3 regions of the Paenibacillus sp. FSL R5-0519 genome follow, and region 3 is predicted to be linked to each of the others. Evidence: riboswitches for the same ligand, from Rfam matches in the RefSeq annotation. Region 3 holds a riboswitch; each other region holds the start of a gene.

Region 1 (3,134 bases), 650 kb from region 3:
TGTAAATAAATTTGGAATATAGGAGCCATGAACATGATTAGTGATACAGAATTGGACGCCCTGCGTCTGTCAGGTGAGAAAGTCAGAGTAGTACGGGACGAGCTGGAATCGAACGATGTAACCGGGATTGTCGTTGCCTGGGATGGCGAGCAGGTACTTATCCGTCGTCAGAATCGACGTGTCGTCAAGTTGGATCGTGGTTACCGCTATCAGTTATTCAGCGAACCCCGGCAAAGTCCACTTGGTGAGTAACAACGATCATTATGTCAGAAGTATGAGCGTACAAATGTTTGGATTTACCATGATTTCTTGGCATAATTGACTCACTCGGGAGAGAAGATAGGTACAGTGAAGAAATTCTGTAACTATAGCCGAGAGGGTGTGCTGCAAGACATGACATTGATGAATGATAAAGTTCATGCCTACAAGGATCAGATTGGAGCATTAAGTGATGTGCTGCCAGGTGTGGTGAAGTCGTATCATGAGTTTACCGGAGAATGCTTCCAACCTGGGGTGATTGATGCGAAGACCAAACAGCTCATCGCGCTTGGTATTGGCTTGTTCGCCAACAATGAGGTATGTACCTTCTATCATGTAGAAGAAGCACGTGCCAAGGGCGCTACAGATCAGGAGATTATGGAGACCGTTGCTGTTGCCGGAGCTGTAGGAGGCGGACATGCCCTGTCTCAGGGCGCGATGCGAGTGCAGAAGGCGCTGCATTAAGTGCAGATGGAGGTAGTCCAAGGACTGTCCTCCTAAAGAGGAAATCAAACAAAAGAGGAGGTTCCGGTTGATCCGGAGCCTCCTCTTTGATATTATACCTACATTTTCCCTAACATTTTATCGTACATAAACTGTCCAGTTACCCGACGTGCTGTTACGTAACGATCATTGAAATAAGGATTGCTCATTTTGGTGATGCTTACCCCTTTGCTGCTGGATGCATGTGCAAATTGTCCGCCGCCGATATAAACACCTGTATGTGAAATGCCTTTGCCTGTTGTGTTAAAGAACACCAGATCACCTGTCCGAACATTGCTCTTGGCTACTGGAGTACCTGCTTTGGCTTGCTGTTGCGAAGTACGTGGCAATTCAATGCTGTATTTATTGAAAATATATCTCATAAACCCGGAACAGTCGAACCCTGCCAGAGTCGTGCCACCCCACTTGTAAGGAATACCTGTCATGTTGTTCACTACGGAGTTAATACTGCTTGCCTCTGTGCTTGTTGCCCCGGATGTAAATAGTACAGCCGCTCCAAAAATGGAGATAATCAGTTTTTTCAAAATCAATGTTCTCCCTTCGATGCCTACGGAGTTAGCTAAGGGTTCGGTAGAAGGTTCCCTATATTTCCTATGTATAAGAATAATTCACCCAAAATGGTTCCCCCGTTTTCAAACCTGAAACTCGGCAATGAATAATTAAGTTTTTGTAACTATTTGAAACTATATTGCATAAATGCGTAATTGTCAAACCCTTTTAAACCCCTTCGTAATACCTCAATGTTAGCGGAATTAACGATTTTATATGAAAGAAGGCGTCAAGTTTGGGTATCATTGATGACAAAAACGTCATTATTGATTCGTTTGAGACGAAATTGGATAAATAATTAAGTTTGTCATGAGTTAAAAGAACTATCCGTTATGTTGAATTTGAGAGATTATATTCATTAAGTTGCATATATTGACAAAAATCGATTTATTGCATATTATCTGATTATCCAATCCACATATTGGATGAAAATAGATTTTATTGTGGTATACATTCAAATTAAGGAGGTTTAAGACTGGCATTATAGGTAAGGTAGAATTGTGAATTTTATTAAATGACATGGGAGAGTGTTACATTTGAAAGCGAAGAAAATTGTTACTTTTGTCCTGGCATGCACCATGGTGTTCTCAACAGTTGGAATGGCAGTTCTTCCTGTAGGGACGGTATCTGCTGCTGATGCATCCGGTACAACAGCGAGTATTTCAGATATTTTGAAGAACCAACTGCCGGATGGAGGTTGGAGAAAAGATTATAAACAAACAAGTGGAGAGTGGGCGAAGTCCACGATTGACAACAAGGCTACATATTCAGAAATTAGAAGATTGGCGAAGGAATTTAAAAAGACAAATGATCCACGCTACTCCACAGCTGCAATCAAAGGAATCAACTTTTTAATCAGTATGCAGTATTCAAACGGCGGATGGCCACAAGTCTACCAAAGCTCTGGATATCACAAGCATATTACCTACAATGACGATGCAATGATTAATGTAATGATCATGCTCGATGAAGTAGCAACACGCAAAGGTGATTTTTCATTTATCGACAGTACACTTGCTAATCGGAGTAAAAATTCAGTTGCCAAAGGTGTGGAGGCGATTCTGAATACACAAGTCGTCTCAGGGGGGAAGCTTACAGCATGGGGACAACAACATGATTCCAGTTCCCTTAAACCAGCGAGCGCAAGAATCTACGAAGTACCATCGCTGACAGCTGGAGAGAGTGTAACGATTGTTAAATTTCTGAAAACGAGGCCTGCTACCGCTAAAATTACCGCATCCATTAAAGGAGCAGAGGACTGGTTTAACAAGGTGAAAATTACGGGTTACAGATATGAAAGGGCAAATGGTGATAGCAAGATTATCGCTGATTCCAAAGCAGCACCGATCTGGGCACGCTTCTATGAAATAGGAACGGATAGACCCATTTTCATTGGACGAGACGGGGTAGTTAAATACAAATTAAGTGACATTGATAAAGAAAGAAGAGGCGGTTATGCATGGTATGGCAATTGGCCTTCCAAGCTGTAGTATGACTCCTTTTTGATAAACCAAATGATTAGTTGAAGGTAAAGCCCGAATGGACAAGCATGTCTGGTTCGGGCTTTCATGTTATTATTTTCAGTATTGACATGATAGATTCGGCATGATATATTATTTCTTGTCGCCGAGATTAATCACGGAGATACAATATGCGGTCGTGGCGGAATTGGCAGACGCGCACGGTTCAGGTCCGTGTGGGCTAACCCCCCGTGGAGGTTCGAGTCCTCTCGACCGCATCGAATTAAAAGACTCCTCAAGCTAACGCATGAGGAGTCTTTTTTGTTTGCATTTTTTGATATTAGCCTAACATCAACCATACGG
Region 2 (3,134 bases), 2.3 Mb from region 3:
TACCCATGATTACCGTAACAGTTACTTTCAACTGTAGGGCCGCCTTTCGGGCTAGGCGCTCACACAGCTCTTGTTCCTTATGACCGGGAATATGTACCGTCGTTCCGCTAACGCGTTCATGATCTACATAAAACGTGGCTACCGCGCCAATATGCGCCTTTCCTCCGGTAACGAGAAAAACCTTATCCTCGCCTGCTTCAATGACCTGTAAACGTATGGATTTCAAATCATATGTACTCATATCCTATCCACCTATCCTTTTCTATATGTTATATATGGAGGAATTATGGCCGTGATGGGATAAATCGACAATGAAACTTCTAACACTACGCATATTTTATGGAGACCCCGGGCATACCAAGAAGAACGTCATTTTGGAAAAGGAGGCTGTTATTATGCGCGTACGCCTCATTATGCTGATGGTTATCGTTATTTTTCTTGGAGGATATCATGCTCCGGTTTCATCGCGGGATTCTTCAAGCCCGTCAAGTGAATCGGTATCAGGTTCGGATGCCGGGGAAGAAGAACAACTGACATTAGGACAGTTACGTCAGAAATATGCCGATACGTTCAAAACCAATGGCCCTTCAACAAAGAAGGTTGCACTGACTTTTGATGATGTACCTGATCCACGCTTTACTCCACAGGTACTCGATGTATTGAAGAAATACAACGTCAGAGCTACATTCTTCATCGTGGGTAGTCGTGCTGAGAAACATCCCGATCTGGTGAAACGCATAGTTAAGGAAGGGCATATGGTTGGTAATCACAGTTACAATCATCCGGAATTCAGTAAACTGTCGATGAATGCCTTTCGCAAACAGATCTTACATACCGGGGATATTATTCGACGCCTGGCGGGATATACGCCGAAGATGATTCGGCCGCCTTATGGAGACATTAATGAGGAACAGCTGCGTTGGGCTGCAAGACAACACTATAGCATTGTGAACTGGAACGTCGACTCACTCGATTGGAAAGGCCTTTCTAAGGAACAGGTGAAAGATAACATCCTGTCTGCTGTAAAACCTGGCTCCATCGTTCTGCAACATGCAGGAGGCGGTGTAGGATCAAACCTGAATGGCACGATTGAGGCTTTGCCAGAAATTATTGAGGAACTGCGTACCCGGGGGTATGAACTGGTCACCTTGGACGAAATGCTGGGGTTGCCAAAGGCCAAAGATTAGGATGCCCGAGACAGAAAATAAGTGAGTATATTAAAAGGGTGCTGTTCAATCGCAAGTTAGCGACTGGCAGACACCCTGTTTGAATTATTTTAGATGTAATTTACTCTCTACTTCAGAATGTACAGCTCAATATCCTGAAAACCAAATGTGCTCACAGACTGCTTGCTACCAGGGATGAAGATATCAATCCGGTGACCCTTGATTGCACTGCCCACATCACGTGCTGTGGCTACAAAAGCCTGTTTTGGCAATCCTGGATGGCTGTGACCCGTTACCAGCACTTTGGTTCCAAGTGGAATCACACTTGGGTCAACTGCAATCGTACCCAGTTCAAGGTCATTCCCGAAATAATCGACTGCACCCCATCCTCCATTTTCAGACGGATCAGCAGAGTATGCCGTTGCTTTCACGTTCACAGCTTTGCTGTAATCGAATGTTTTACCCCAGGCTTGAACCACTTTGTTATCTGTATTAACGTCCAAACTTGCTGTGGTAACCGTTTTGGCTTGGGTCTTGCTCTCCGCCGCTGCGGCAGCTACAGTGTTTGCCTTACCAGGAATCGTAATTTTCAAACCACCATAAATGTTGTAAGGCGAGATGTCGTTGTTTGCTTTAACTAATGTGTTGATTGCTACTCCGTATTGTTTCGATAAGGTGTAGAAGGTATCCCCCTCTTTGGCCACATGAACTGAATCGGCGTGAGCCGGAACGGCTTGAATAAGCATCGCTGTTGTCATTAATGCCACTGCTGTTTTGGCTATACGTTTCTTGTTAATCATGGTCTTCCTCCCTCATTATGCCTGCGAAGTTAGTTGTCGGATTCGGATGAGGAGCCCACCCTATAGGTTCATCATTACATTTGAAACGATATGTACCCCTAATTCACCCCAAGCAGTGTGCTGTAGATCTTCCCCCTGCACAGTCTGCATCGTTACATCCCCCGCACTCCCTGTCCGGAAGTTTCGGCAGAGTTCAATATATCACAATTTTGTAACCTGAACTTGTAGTAATTCTTACCAAATGGTTTTAACATGTAAGCATATGTAAGAATACAGGATACTTTAGAAATGTTGGGCGTCATAATTCCTTAATAATTGGTAACAGAATAGTTACTTTTCCGAATCCATACGTGGTTATTTCCCATAAAAAATAGCGTCACCGACTCGAAGTCAGTAACGCTATTTGATCACTTCATTTAGAGTACTTTTGCAAGAAAATCACGTGTACGTGAATTTTTCGGTGCTCCAAATACCTCATCAGGTGTTCCTTCTTCCACAATAACCCCGCCATCCATGAACAGGATTCGGTCTCCCACTTCACGTGCAAAACCCATCTCATGTGTTACGATGACCATGGTCATCCCGCCTTCTGCAAGACGTTTCATGACATCCAGCACTTCGCCGACCATCTCGGGGTCCAATGCCGACGTGGGCTCGTCAAACAGCATCACATGCGGTTGCATGGCCAATGCTCTAGCGATAGCGATCCGCTGCTTCTGTCCACCAGACAGCTGATTCGGGAATGTATCTTTTTTATCGTACAAGCCCACGGTGTTAAGCAGATCAGCAGCAATTTTCTCCGCTTCCTGAGTGGATTGTTTCTTCACTTTAATCGGAGCGATTGTGATGTTTTGCTCTACCGTTTTGTGCGGGAACAGGTTGAAGTGCTGAAACACCATGCCCATTTTCTCACGAGTTGCGTTAATGTTGTGCTTGGGGTCCGTGATTGACACGCCTTCAAAATCAATCTCTCCTGAGGTGGGCTTCTCCAGCAGGTTCAAACAACGTAAGAATGTACTTTTACCTGAACCGGAAGGACCGATGACCACGACAACCTCACCTTTGCCAATCGTCACGTTAATGCCCTTAAGCACATCGTTATTTCCATAAGATTTGTGTAATTGTCTAACGTCTATCACTTGCACTCAACTTCCTTTCCAGTCGTCCA
Region 3 (3,134 bases):
TCCGGGCAGGAATGATATCGTTATCAATCCGATCCCCGATCATGACGGCTTCCTCCGGTGCACAACCCGCCTGTTTCAGGGCTACAGCGTACAGCTCTGGATCTGGCTTGGACACCCCTTCTTCAGCCGAGCATGCCAGAACATCAACATACTTTCGCAGTCCGTAACTCTCCAGTCTTTCTTCCGTTCCAGGACTCTGATTGGCGATAATGCCAATGCGATAATACCGCGACAACTGCTGAAGAACGGAATCCGCTGAAGGAAAAGGTCGTTCAAGATCTTTTTTAAACTTCAGCTTGTCCTGAATCTGTTTCTGATGTCCTTCATCTTCAATGAATGTGCGAATTGCCACTCTCATGGGCCATTGTTCATATTTCTGATAACAGTTCGCGAACAGTTCACGTACCGCCTCAATCTTCACCGGATACCCCAAAGCACCGGCTTCGCGAACGAACTGTCCGATAATATCATCAACCGGGTCCCATTCATCCACTAGCGTATCTCCAACATCAAAAAACAACCACTTCAATCCACCCACATCCGGCACGCCAATTCCTCCTTGTAACCATAAAAAAAGAAGACTCACCATCATGCACGAGTCTCCTCAAATTTCCGTTTATCAATGAATCAAATCCATAATACCTTGAGTCGATTCTGAAATTGATTCTAATACAATCAATTATAACAGGCACCTTACACCTGAGCAATCTCAAGCTATGACATTACCCATTGAGGAGAAAGCCGACTTCCCCATTGAGTGAATATACAATCCGGTCTGCACCCATTCCCCGATAGATCCCCTTCGGATGGCTTTGCTCCGTAATGACGCATAGGGATTTCGATGTCCACGATCGACAGATCTGTAAATAACGACAGGTCAGATTCAGGCTGTTCTCGAAAATAAATACGTTACCAACGCTTGCCTGCGGCAAAAACCATTTTTGAGCTGCAGCCGTATTCATGCGAATGACATGTTCTACTCCGATTCTACGGAGTCTGCGCTCTTCCCCTGCACTGTTGGTTAGAACGGCAAACGGCATTTTTTTGTACATCAGCAATTTGATAAATTTGCGTCCTGCTTCATTAGGAGCAGTCACTAAGATCATCTCAGTATCCATCATTCGTTCCTCCCTTGGCGTGAAAAGACAACAAAAAAGAAGCGTGGGGGACCAAGGCCTCCCGAACGCTTCTTAAAGAATCCATGGCGAAAACGCCATGAACCAGCGTACGGCTTGTTGCCTCTCCCTTTAACGCTTACGAGGTTAGCTGACGGATTCGGGCGCGAGAGTCGCCCTATTTCCGGCTGTCACCGGAAAATTCACCCCATGAATGCCTACTGTCCTGGACAGCGCATTCCGTTGGTTCCCCCGTTTCCCACTCATGAATGAATGGAAACTCAGCGATTAAAACATCGTTCGTATATCTTAAGTTAAGATTGAGCGATATTATCGTTTGTTTCGTTTTTCAGGTACAATTTAGTTTTAAATTGAAATTACGATATGAATCATACACCCGTGCCATGGCGGTGTAAAGTCCGGACAGATCACCGAATCGGGAGATTTTCGCCATTATTCATATATAATAACGCTTACAATACGGTTATACGCTATTCACCTCGTCAAAGCTATCTAATTCTCACTCTCGCGTAAATCACTTCGCAATTCATTCACGCATTTTGCACAACTTACCAGTTTTGATTCTTTTAACACCATATTAGTTTTGCATTATTTAATTGTAACCAATATAATGAAAGGTATCAGATGATATCATGGAGGCGATTGAGATGACAGTCTACGATTACAAAGTGAATACCCTTCGCGGTCAAGAAGTTGAAATGTCCGACTACCGTGATAAAGTGTTACTGATTGTGAATACGGCAAGCTCATGCGGACTTACACCTCAATTCAAAGGTTTGCAAGAACTGCAAGACAAGTTCCAGGATGCGCCATTTGAAGTCCTTGGATTTCCAAGCAACCAGTTTGCCCAGGAAAAAGGTTCTTCCGACGATATCGCCGAGTTCTGTCAGATGAATTATGGCGTGAGCTTCCCTATGTTTGAGAAAATTGATGTGAATGGCTCAAGTGCTCACCCGCTCTTCCAACACCTTAGCAAAGAAGCACCCGGCCTGCTTGGCTCCAAAGCAATCAAATGGAACTTCACCAAATTCCTTGTGGATCAGAACGGACAGGTAGTTAAACGTTATGCTCCCAAAACAACACCTGACAAGATTGAAGAAGATATCAAGAACTTGCTGCAAAAATAGTACATCGGCCACCCGTAGCCGGAAGGTAGAGCACCATTACCCCCGGTAATGGATGGCCTTTTTCAACTTCTGGATACCAGACTGTTCAAAAAGGCAAAAAAAGAAGCTTTCCATTAATGGAAAGCTTCTTCTTCATCGTTCATATGATGCGGTCGAGAGGACTCGAACCTCCACGGGCATACGCCCACTACCCCCTCAAGATAGCGTGTCTGCCATTCCACCACGACCGCATGTCGTAAATAATCGGCAACAGAATTGATTATACAGGGTTCAGAAATAAAAGTAAAGCATTTTTTAAACCTTCTTTTTAGCTAGGCATTTTCCTCAAAAAACGCATATTCTCGTCATGTTTACCCATGAACTGCATATTATTAGATTTGATCCCCTCTTTTTCGGTAAGAGCCGATCTTGTTGATTCATTTATATATAGTCCTTCCTTATATATAGTCCTCTCTGCACTTCACCAAATAAATAACACAATAAGTTATATAAAATAACACAAATATTAAATATCAGATTCTATTCATTAAATTCAACGGATACTATTGACAAAAAGCGGACATTTATGGGAAGATAACTATCATATAATTCGGATTTTCAAACATAAAGTTAACAAAAAGGAATATAAATGTCATTTAACGTGACATTTAACGAACACAGGAGGCGAATGATTGTGAACCGTGGGAATAAGCTGCTCGATTATGTCAAACTGCTTGATTCCTCTATTCAGGTTGGAGGATTCACCCATTCCTTCGGCATGGATATCCATATCAGGGAGGGTACCATTCGTAATGCTGAAGATCTCGAATCATTCATGCGTTGTCAGTTGCATCCCAGCATTGTTCGTCTAGAAGGCATGGCCATCAAAGGC

What was found. A riboswitch is a leader RNA that binds a small molecule or an ion and turns the genes downstream of it on or off. The one in region 3 is predicted to bind cyclic di-AMP.
Region 1: another riboswitch for cyclic di-AMP. It lies ahead of MKY73_RS19430 (C40 family peptidase); the one in region 3 lies ahead of MKY73_RS22615 (hypothetical protein).
Region 2: another riboswitch for cyclic di-AMP. It lies ahead of MKY73_RS12625 (3D domain-containing protein); the one in region 3 lies ahead of MKY73_RS22615 (hypothetical protein).

What each region holds. Positions count from the first base shown of each region.
Region 1 is NZ_CP150234.1:4,346,357-4,349,490, reverse strand. Features, by position in the region: gene MKY73_RS19440 (hypothetical protein) at 34-252, shown strand; gene MKY73_RS19435 (carboxymuconolactone decarboxylase family protein) at 394-723, shown strand; gene MKY73_RS19430 (C40 family peptidase) at 822-1,286, opposite strand; cyclic di-AMP (ydaO/yuaA leader) riboswitch at 1,292-1,423, opposite strand; gene pelA (pectate lyase) at 1,839-2,801, shown strand; tRNA gene MKY73_RS19420 (tRNA-Leu) at 2,965-3,049, shown strand.
Region 2 is NZ_CP150234.1:2,739,456-2,742,589, reverse strand. Features, by position in the region: gene MKY73_RS12635 (hypothetical protein) at 1-241, opposite strand, end outside; gene MKY73_RS12630 (polysaccharide deacetylase family protein) at 396-1,187, shown strand; gene MKY73_RS12625 (3D domain-containing protein) at 1,295-1,966, opposite strand; cyclic di-AMP (ydaO/yuaA leader) riboswitch at 1,969-2,165, opposite strand; gene MKY73_RS12620 (amino acid ABC transporter ATP-binding protein) at 2,383-3,105, opposite strand; gene MKY73_RS12615 (ABC transporter substrate-binding protein/permease) at 3,092-3,134, opposite strand, start outside.
Region 3 is NZ_CP150234.1:4,997,032-5,000,165, forward strand. Features, by position in the region: gene MKY73_RS22610 (HAD family hydrolase) at 1-592, opposite strand, end outside; gene MKY73_RS22615 (hypothetical protein) at 723-1,121, opposite strand; cyclic di-AMP (ydaO/yuaA leader) riboswitch at 1,237-1,412, opposite strand; gene MKY73_RS22620 (glutathione peroxidase) at 1,784-2,263, shown strand; tRNA gene MKY73_RS22625 (tRNA-Leu) at 2,411-2,493, opposite strand; gene MKY73_RS22630 (urease accessory UreF family protein) at 2,937-3,134, shown strand, end outside.